DNA from 3 places in the Priestia sp. LL-8 genome. Region 3 is predicted to be linked to each of the others. Evidence: riboswitches for the same ligand, from Rfam matches in the RefSeq annotation. Region 3 holds a riboswitch; each other region holds the start of a gene.
What was found. A riboswitch is a leader RNA that binds a small molecule or an ion and turns the genes downstream of it on or off. The one in region 3 is predicted to bind cobalamin.
Positions count from the first base shown of each region.

Region 1 (3,209 bases), 1.5 Mb from region 3:
CCCTTAAGTGCCTGCTCTAAGCTTATTTTTACCAGCTTGGCTACCGCTTGACCTAAAGCGGTCATAGAGCCTGCATATTCATATAATGGTCCTTGCTGAGACGCTGCAACTGAGATGCTGTCCGTAGATGTTCCCGTAGCAATCGTCTTTGTAGCTGGATCTATGACACCCAGCTGTGACAGCGTTTTTGTTTTGGCTTCTGTAGCCGCAATAAAAAGCTGTAAAAACGCAGCATCCGTAAGCGTGCCTTCCACGAAAAAAAACATATTAATTGTACCGGGAGAGGAATAGAACGGGACAGCTTCATCAGCTGTAATATCCACTGCGTTTCCTACGCCAGCCGTTATCACGGAAGCTACTCTTACTCCGTAGCCTTCATAACAGTAAATTGCTCTTTCTTTTAACCAAACGGCTGTCATCAACCCTACGATTTGCTCATGGCGAACATTTTCTTTCATCAAATATTGCTCATACTCTAAAGAAGGCGTATCTGAATAATAGTCTTTATGAACAAATCGATTGTAAAAGGTGTCCGTTTCCGTGATGCCTGTTCCTAAAACGCCTGAGCTGTATGTTTTATAAGAAGTCTCGGTTTTCATGATTAAAAGCTCAGGCCGTTCTTCAATTTTAAGATGTGAAAAGGGACCAATCCCCTTTTCAATTCGAACTGGAATATGGTCCCTCTTTTTATTTATTGTACACCTCAGGGTATACTGCTTTTGCTAAGTCCTCTAAGCCATCTACAATACGAGGTCCTAAGCGGTTGATTTTGTTTTGATCAACCTTCTCGATGTTACCCTCTTTTACAGCAGTCATGCTGCTCCAAGCGGGACGCTTCATAATCTCATTTTTGTCTGCATCATACGTTGCGATAATAACGTCAGGGTTTAACTTAACAACTTGCTCTTCAGAAAACTTAACCCAACCCTTTTCACTAGCAGCTACGTTATCAGCACCGATCATAGTAAGCATTTCGTTCATGAACGTACCTTTTCCTGTTGTATAAATCTCAGGAGCTCCTGATACCTCTATCCATACTTTTTTACGATCTTCTTTTGAAATCGTTTTTGCTTTTTTCTCAATTGAAGCTACTTTTTCTTTCATGTCTTTAATTGTTTGATTAGCTTCTTTTGTTTTACCCGTTAATTTACCGATTTGCGTAATAGAATCATAAACCGTATCAAACGTTGTTGAATCTTTTACAACAAATACCGGAATACCCGCACTTTCAATTTGTTTAAATACTTCATCCGAAACGCCCATACTTGAAGCGTGTGCCAGGACTAAATCAGGATTTAAAGCGATAACTTTTTCTGCATTAACGTTCATATCTCCCACCTGCGCTTTTTTCTTTACGCTTTTAGGATAGTCATCGTTGCTTGTGACACCGACTAATTCTTTTTCAAGGCCAAGGGCATATACAATCTCCGTATTACTTGGCATTAATGAAACAATTTTCTTAGGCTGTTTTTTCAACGTAATTTCTTTATCACGTGCGTCTTTTACCTTTACTGGAAACGCAGCTTGTGACGTTTGTGCTGTATCTTGCTTCGTTTTTTTATCACTGTTGCTTTGGCTGCCTGCACCGCATGCAGCAAGTACGATGACTAACAGTGCAATAATGGAATACGAAAGCCATTTTTTCATTTAAATACTCCCCCTATATATTGTTCATTGTGAATACGAAACCTCCACGTTAAAGAAAAAGCAAATGATCATGCAAAAAGCAGCGCTATCCCGTTTTTCCGCTTTGACTATGTATACTGCTCGCCGGCAGCTTCAAAATAAAAAAGCTTTACTTTCAATTGAAAGCAAAGCAGGTAACGTCAAGATAAGCAGGAAAAGAATCCGTTCACTATACTTGATATGTATGTTCATTACCCTGCTTCACCCTTCCTCGAAGGTTTCACAGCTAACAATAAGGCAGGTCTCCTGACTTACGCACAAAGCGCTTACAGTGGCGGGACCGCGCTGGTTTTTCACCAGACTTCCCTTTTCACTCAATCTTTAAATTGAGACCTTATTGCTTTACGATTATTCACTTGTCCTAGTATACCCCACTCATCGAAAAATGGAAATAGCCATTCTCATAAAAAAAAGCTGCGAGAATGCTCTCGCAGCTTAGGGAATTAAAGAGTTGCTAAAAATTCACGGACCGCTTCAGGCGTTTTAGCATTTGCACTGTGCAGGTGCGCAATTTTTTTACCGTTTTTATATACAAGAAGAGAAGGAATACCCATTACATTGTTTTCAGCAGAAAGTTCTTCAAACTCATCCTTGTCAATTTTAAACCATGCTTTATCTGTATTTTCGTCAACGATTTCATCAATGAACATATCCAAACGTTTGCAATCAGGACACCACGTTGTCGTAAAAATCCCAACGCTTAGTGTTTCGTTCTTAATTTGTTCGCGAAATTGTTTTTCTTCCGTAAATTGTTTCATTGTGTTACCTCCGGCATCTATTCGTTCCTTCTCACTATTCTATGGTAAGAAGTCTGACTTCATTATAAACGATTTTTTTATCGTTGTGCTAATGTTTCAGCTTATTTAGACCATAACGGTTTTAGACGCAAAAAAATGCTAGCTTAAAAAAAGCTAACATTTCGAAATCGTAGAATGTTGTGTCTATTATCAGCTAAACCATTTAGGCGGCATGTTTCGGTTCCAATAAATTTTCCCTAAATCATAATGCTTTTGAAAATTATCTGCAGCCGCATGATAGTGAAAATTAAACCAGTATCCATCTTTTGGAGGATTTTCGCGCCGTACATGAAACCGTATTAAGTCCTGACCGGTTTCCCGGTCATATACATGGAAAATCTTTTCACCGTAGCCAGCAGCAGGATGCTCGCTTATCTCGAGATTCTGAATTGACTGTTCACGTTCAGTGCCAATGTCGGTCAGCACTTCTTCAATTTTAGGTAACACTGCTTGACGAAATTCATCTTCAATGACAGGCCCAATTTTTGTTCCGAATTTTTCCACTGACTGTTTTTCAGCTGATTCCATTGCATACGTAACAAATGATGAAACGTCTTCATATTTTGGTTCTTCATATGGCAAATGAATATCTTCTATAACAGCTGTGACAGGAGTTGTTTCTCTTACATACCCTGCTTTATGTTGCTTGTCCGCTTTTGCATCATCAACGTATAAATATTCTGGTGGAGTGACAAGCCCAAATGTAAATACTGTAATAAATACAAC
Region 1 is NZ_JAZAQH010000001.1:1,913,976-1,917,184, reverse strand. Features, by position in the region: gene U9R83_RS09680 (adenosylcobinamide amidohydrolase) at 1-599, opposite strand, end outside; gene U9R83_RS09675 (ABC transporter substrate-binding protein) at 688-1,647, opposite strand; cobalamin riboswitch at 1,906-2,038, opposite strand; gene U9R83_RS09670 (thioredoxin family protein) at 2,130-2,444, opposite strand; gene U9R83_RS09665 (YpjP family protein) at 2,634-3,209, opposite strand, start outside.
Region 1: linked by a shared signal. The riboswitch ahead of U9R83_RS09675 (ABC transporter substrate-binding protein) and the one ahead of metE (5-methyltetrahydropteroyltriglutamate--homocysteine S-methyltransferase) in region 3 are both predicted to bind cobalamin.

Region 2 (3,209 bases), 840 kb from region 3:
AAATTAGATATTTATCCGTTTTACGGATCAGATGCTTCTGCTGCTATTCGTGCGGGGCATGACATCGTACACGGCTTAATTGGTCCAGGAATTGATTCTTCTCATGCGTTTGAGAGAACGCATCAAGATTCATTGAACCATACGTATAAGCTTCTTCACCACTATGTGCAGTCAAACATGGTTCTGCTTTAAGAAAGGAATATTTAATTAGTGTATTTTTTATGCAGAACAAAGAGCGGGACGGGACTGTGATGTCTGTACTTTCCTTTCCTAAAAAAGAAGCCGACTGTCCGGCTTCTTTTTTTAATAAATACTATATATTTTTTTACTGGTGAAGCAACAGTTGGTAAAAAAGCACCTTTTTTAAAGAGGTATAATACTACTTCAACCTTTTGTACATTTTGTTCATTTACAGAAGTTAAAATGTTTTTAAATTTTTAAAAGTTTCTTGTGACAAGTTTTGTAGAATGGGTTTTCAAAAGGAAATGCTTTCGTCATAATGTGGATATAGCGATCACTACAATAATCGGAGGCGAATCTTTTCATGTGGGTACTGACGGTGTATGCTGGAAAAGAAATGAAAATGTTTGAATTTGAAACTGAAACGCAGGCGAGAGAAGCTTTTGCAAAAACAAATGGCTGTAAAGTTCTTTCAGAAGTCGTGTATTATAATGATCCTCATTTAACATTAGTAGCTATATAATGAAAAACAAGAGCTGACTTTATGCTCTTGTTTTTTTATAGCTTCTTGTATCTTACGAAAAGAATAGAGTTGAAATAAAAAAAAATGTACGCTATGATATGGTAGTTACTTCTATTATTCTGATAGTTTAAAAGGTTCATATATATCAAACAGCAACAGTAAAGATGCCAAGAAGGCTTAATAGGGAAACTGGTGTAAGACCAGTACTGCCCCCGCAACTGTAAGTGTGGACGAACGAGTATAACCACTGTGAAAAAATCACGGGAAGGTTCTCAAGTAGAATGATACACAAGTCAGGAGACCTGTCTTTATTGTGAAGTTTCTATTTCTCCGGGGAGCGGGAAGGGAAACGTTGGCTTAAAGTGGCATTCGTGTACACTCTTATTCTGACGTTTTACCCGCTCGCATATTAGCGAAGCGGGTTTTTCTCATATCCTAAAACTACATATCGTGCAAAAAAGGTGCGCAATGACCACATTGCGTTAAATGGGAAGTCTGGTGTGAAGCCAGCGCGGTACCCGCCACTGTGAAGAGGAGCTGATTGCATATGCCACTGTATTCGGGAAGGCGCAATCAAGTAATGAATCGAAGTCAGGAAACCAGCCTTTTTCTAATGCGAAGCTTACCCTACGGGATATAGGTGGAAGTGCAAAAACTTAGTTTGAATTTTCTGCGCCTCTATCATTGATAGAGGCGTTTTTTTAGTAAAGGAGAGAATGAGTGTGACGACTTGGAACTTGAATGCAACAAAGCATCACGTATTGATTTGTAATGGAAGCAGCTGTATGAGAAAAGGTGGAGAAGAAGCCACGCAGGCTATTCGAAATAAAGTGACCGAACTGAATCTAGATGAAGCGGTTCATACAACCCGCACGCGCTGTAACGGAAGATGCAAAGATGCTCCTGTAGCTATCGTGTACCCTTCAGGAGATTGGTACAAGCAGGTCACTGAAAACGTAGCTCATCGAATTGTTGAAGAGCATTTAGCAGGGGGCTGCAGTATAAAGGAATCGCTTATTTATGAATATGATCAAAATGGTTTCGTTTCTCCAGAAAACAGTGACTCCATAGAAGGAATTGACAAAGTAAAAAGTAACGCATAAAGGAGGAGCTAGCATGAAAGGTAAACTACTAGTTATTGGATTCGGTCCAGGAAGCTTTGAGCATATCACACAGCGAGCAAGAGAAGCCATTCAAGAAAGTGATATGATCATTGGTTATAAAACCTATGTGGAATTAATTCAAGGACTGTTAACGAATCAACAAATTATTAGTACAGGAATGACCGAAGAAGTAAGCCGTGCACAAGAAGCTGTAAAGCAAGCTGAAGCGGGGAAAACAGTGGCGGTCATTTCAAGCGGAGATGCAGGAGTATACGGAATGGCCGGCCTTGTGTATGAAGTGTTGATCGAAAAAGGATGGAAAAAAGAAACGGGCGTAGAGCTGGAAGTAATTCCTGGCATTTCGGCTATTAATTCATGCGCATCTCTCCTTGGGGCGCCCGTGATGCATGATGCCTGTACGATTAGTTTGAGTGATCATCTTACACCTTGGGAGTTAATTGAAAAAAGAATTGAAGCAGCTGCACAAGCAGATTTTGTAGTAGCCTTTTATAATCCGAAAAGCGGAAGAAGAACAAGACAAATTGTGGAAGCGCAGAGGATTCTATTAAAGTACCGTTCTCCTGATACGCCTGTTGGCCTTGTGAAAAGCGCTTATCGTGACCGTGAAGAAGTCGTAATGACGAACTTAAAAGATATGTTAAACCATGAAATAGGTATGCTGACTACCGTTGTTGTTGGGAATTCATCTACGTTCTTTTATGACGATTTGATGATTACACCGCGAGGGTATCAGCGGAAATATACCCTCAATCAAACGGAACAGCCGCTAAGACCGCATCAGCGACTTCGAAAAGAAGCAGAACCATGGGCTCTTGATCAAGAGGAGACTGTACAGCAAACGGCTTCAGCTATTGAAGCTGTTCAGAATAAAAAAGAAGAAAAAACAGCTTCACGAGCTCTTGCAGAAGAAGCGCTTCAAGCAATTTTAGGTGAAACTACTTCTCCGGTCGTACATCAGCCAATAGAGTCTATTTTTGAAGTGGCGGTTAGTCCAGGGCTTGCGAATAAGAAGTTTACGCCCGTTCAAATGACAACACTAGCAGAAGTTGTTGGTGAAAAAGGTACGATGGAGTATACGCCTGATCATCAAATTAAATTGCAAATTCCAACGGCTCATCCAGATGTGATCATTGAAAAACTTCAAGCAGCTTCCTTTTTATTATCTCCGGTCGGAGACGTGTTTACAATTAAAGCGTGTGATTTTTGTGATGGAGAAAAAAGCGACGCCATCCCACATACGGAAGAATTACAAAAGCGCCTCGGCGGAATGGACATGCCAAAAGAGCTGAAGCTTGGTATTAATGGATGCGGTATGGCCTGTTACGGTGCTGTTCAAGAAGATATCGGCATTGTCTATAGAAAAGGTGCGTTTGACTTATTTT
Region 2 is NZ_JAZAQH010000001.1:2,545,173-2,548,381, reverse strand. Features, by position in the region: gene U9R83_RS12960 (M42 family metallopeptidase) at 1-192, shown strand, start outside; gene U9R83_RS12955 (hypothetical protein) at 545-703, shown strand; cobalamin riboswitch at 849-1,027, shown strand; cobalamin riboswitch at 1,146-1,325, shown strand; gene U9R83_RS12950 ((2Fe-2S) ferredoxin domain-containing protein) at 1,426-1,806, shown strand; gene cobJ (precorrin-3B C(17)-methyltransferase) at 1,820-3,209, shown strand, end outside.
Region 2: linked by a shared signal. The riboswitch ahead of U9R83_RS12950 ((2Fe-2S) ferredoxin domain-containing protein) and the one ahead of metE (5-methyltetrahydropteroyltriglutamate--homocysteine S-methyltransferase) in region 3 are both predicted to bind cobalamin.

Region 3 (3,209 bases):
AATAGCACATATGCGTGTGAATTTGCGTCTCGTTTTGCACCGATACCGTTGCTAGCTTGAACGCATACACCGCAGCGTTTAAGTAGCTGTCCCAGTTTTCTCGTTTTAACGGCAATCCTTCACGCAGCGCCGGTTCATCTACTTGAATCATTGAAATGCCCTGACTTTCAAGTGCTTCTACTTCTTTTCTAAGAGCAAGCGCAATTTGATTTGCGACATCGTAGCGCGGGATATCATCACGTACAAACGACCAGTTTAAAATCGTAATCGGACCCGTCAGCATTCCTTTAACCGGCTTATCTGTTAGAGACTGTGCATACACAGTTTCTTTGATCGTCATCGCCTGCTCGTACGATACATCTCCGTAAATGAGCGGCGGCTTTACGCAGCGAGAACCGTATGATTGCACCCAGCCAAACTTCGTAAACTGAAAGCCTCCTAATTTTTCACCGAAGTACTCAACCATGTCCGTACGCTCAAACTCTCCGTGCACAAGGACATCTAAGCCGATGTCTTCTTGAATTTCAATCCATTTTTTGATTTCATCGTTAATGTACGCTTCATATGCTTCATCGCTTAACTCGCCTTTACGCCACTTTAGACGCTGTTGTCGCACTTCTTTTGTTTGCGGGAAGCTTCCAATTGTTGTCGTGGGAAGAAGCGGCAGTTGAAAAGCTTCTTGCTGAACGCGTTGACGTACGTCAAACCGCGTTTGGCGCTTAGCTTTATAGCTGTCCAGCTGCTTCAGCTCTTTTTGCACGTCTTGATGGTTTCGGAAAGATGATCCATTTAATGCTTGAATCGCCTGTTTACTTACGTTTATTTCTTCTTCTATTGCTTCTTTTCCTTGCTGCACCGCTTTTGTTAAAAGCGTGATTTCCTTTAGCTTTTCATCTGCAAAAGAGAGCGCATTTTTTAACACTGGCTCAATGGTTTCTTCATTTTTTACCGTGACAGGAACATGTAATAAACTCGATGAAGGCTGCAGAATCAAACGGTCTTTTGATACGGCTTCTTCAATTTCACTGATCGTTAAAAGCTGCTCGTCCAAGTTTTCACGCCAAATGTTTCGTCCGTCAATCACTCCTGCTGCCAGCACTTTATCAGTCGGAAACCCATATTTATTAAGCGCAGTGAGATTTTCTCCTCGGTCATGTACAAAGTCTAAGCCAATTCCTTCAACAGGAAGAGACACAACTTCTTTGTAGTAATCAACGCTGTCAAAATACGTTTGCAAAATGACTTTGACGTTCGGTGCTGCTTTTTTCAAAGCTTGATAGACTTCTTTGTACAGCGCTAGGTCTTCTTTTGATAGCGTTGTAGCTAAAACCGGCTCATCTATTTGTACCCACTCTACTCCTTCTGCCTGAAGCTCCGCTAAGATAGTTGCATAAAGAGGAATAAATTGTTCAACTACTCTTTTAAACTCACTTTCTTTATATCCTTTTGATAGCTTTACAAATGTTACCGGACCTAAAATAACGGGCTTTCCTTTGATATTTAGCTTTTGTTTTGCTTCTTTGTAAAATTGAAGCGGACGATTTTCTACGAGAGCCGGCTTACGTCCTTCTAGCTCTGGTACGATATAGTGATAATTGGTGTTAAACCATTTTGTCATCGTAGAGGCTACTGCACCTTTTGTTCCTCGCGCAATGTCAAAATACGTTTCAAGCGATACTGGTCCTCCCTCGTACTCAAAGCGCTTTGGCACCAAACCAAACATAACAGCTGTATCTAACACATGATCGTATAAGCTAAAATCGCCGACTGGAATCAATTCAATTCCTGCATCACGCTGTTTTTTCAGATGCCCTAGACGAAGAGCCTCCATTTCCTGCAGAAAGATATCTTTCTCTAGCTTTCCTGCCCAAAACTGCTCAAGCGCTTTTTTCCATTCTCGTTTTTCACCAATTCTTGGATAACCTACATTTGAACTTTTTACACTGCTCATTTTTTCCACTCCCTGTATATTTTTTTATCGGTAAACTAAAAAATCTCTCTTTTCGAAATGAAAAGAGAGATGATACGCATACTTAACTAAAGTTGAGATAGCCTGTTTTTCTCAACACGTATTCCTCACTCCTCTCTATATCCCGTAGAGCTTAAGTGCATACAACAGGCAGGTCTCCTGACTTAGGTTCATCGCTTCCTATCCCTTCCCATTTCAACATGAAACAGTGGTTAATAAGTTGCTCCCCATTACAGTGGCGGGACCGCGCCGGCTTTTTACCGGTCTTCCCTTTTAAGCTGCGTACATTCGTTACACAGCACCTGATGCATTTCTATGAAATTGTTTATTCAAAACACCTTCACATAAAATAAAAAGCCTCTCTATCATGAATAGAGAGGCATAGTATCTATGAAATCCTCTCTTATTTTTCAAAGCTGTACGCTTTGCAGGATGTAGCACCTTTTTAACAAAATTGTTAAATGGTTGCCGGGCTTCACAGGGCCAGTCCCTCCGCCTCTCTCAATAAGAGTTTTAATTGTTTATAATGTTTTGAATTTAGAGTTATCTTAACACCTTACATTTACGTTGTCAAAACAAATTTTAAAAAATCAGTTTTCAGGAGGTGCTGACGCTAATTTTTGCCTTAACAATTTGTAATCATCTTTTCGATGTGTTTCGATCAAGTCTTTTGCTCCTTGATGATACCCTGAAGAATAGATGTACTCTACCGCGGTTTCGATAAGCATTCTCTTTTCTTCCGCACACTCCCGGTCCATTAAAGGGAACAGTCTACCTAAAAGGTCATTTAAATCTTCCTTAATAAAACGATTAAGTCCTTCTTGCATCTTTTCGTTTGCCATGATAGCTCCTCCATTTGCTGTGTATCTTCTAATCCTCTATAAGCAGGCAGTTCACTGTAAATTTTAAGATAAAGTTAAGTCATTAAACAGTATATCAAGTGAATGTTTTTCTTCAATTACATATGTAATACAAATATATGACAAATATAGAGAATATATCATCATTCACTATCTATTATAACGTTTGACTGAGCCTTCTGCTACAAGGTTTCTTTAAACATTATGCACAATCTTCCAAAAGCCTGCCTGTGATTCACAGGCAGGCTCTCTATTAAACTTAGCTTTCTACTTTCTTGTTTTTACAAACAACTTCTTCGAGGTCGTCCAAAATCCTTCCAAAGAAGAGGTCCTAAAATGTCGTACCGGCTAACAAAAAACTCCGTAAAATTATAATTATT
Region 3 is NZ_JAZAQH010000001.1:3,385,820-3,389,028, forward strand. Features, by position in the region: gene metE (5-methyltetrahydropteroyltriglutamate--homocysteine S-methyltransferase) at 1-1,951, opposite strand, end outside; cobalamin riboswitch at 2,102-2,290, opposite strand; SAM riboswitch class I at 2,370-2,480, opposite strand; gene U9R83_RS17585 (hypothetical protein) at 2,560-2,811, opposite strand; gene U9R83_RS17590 (metallophosphoesterase family protein) at 3,111-3,209, opposite strand, start outside.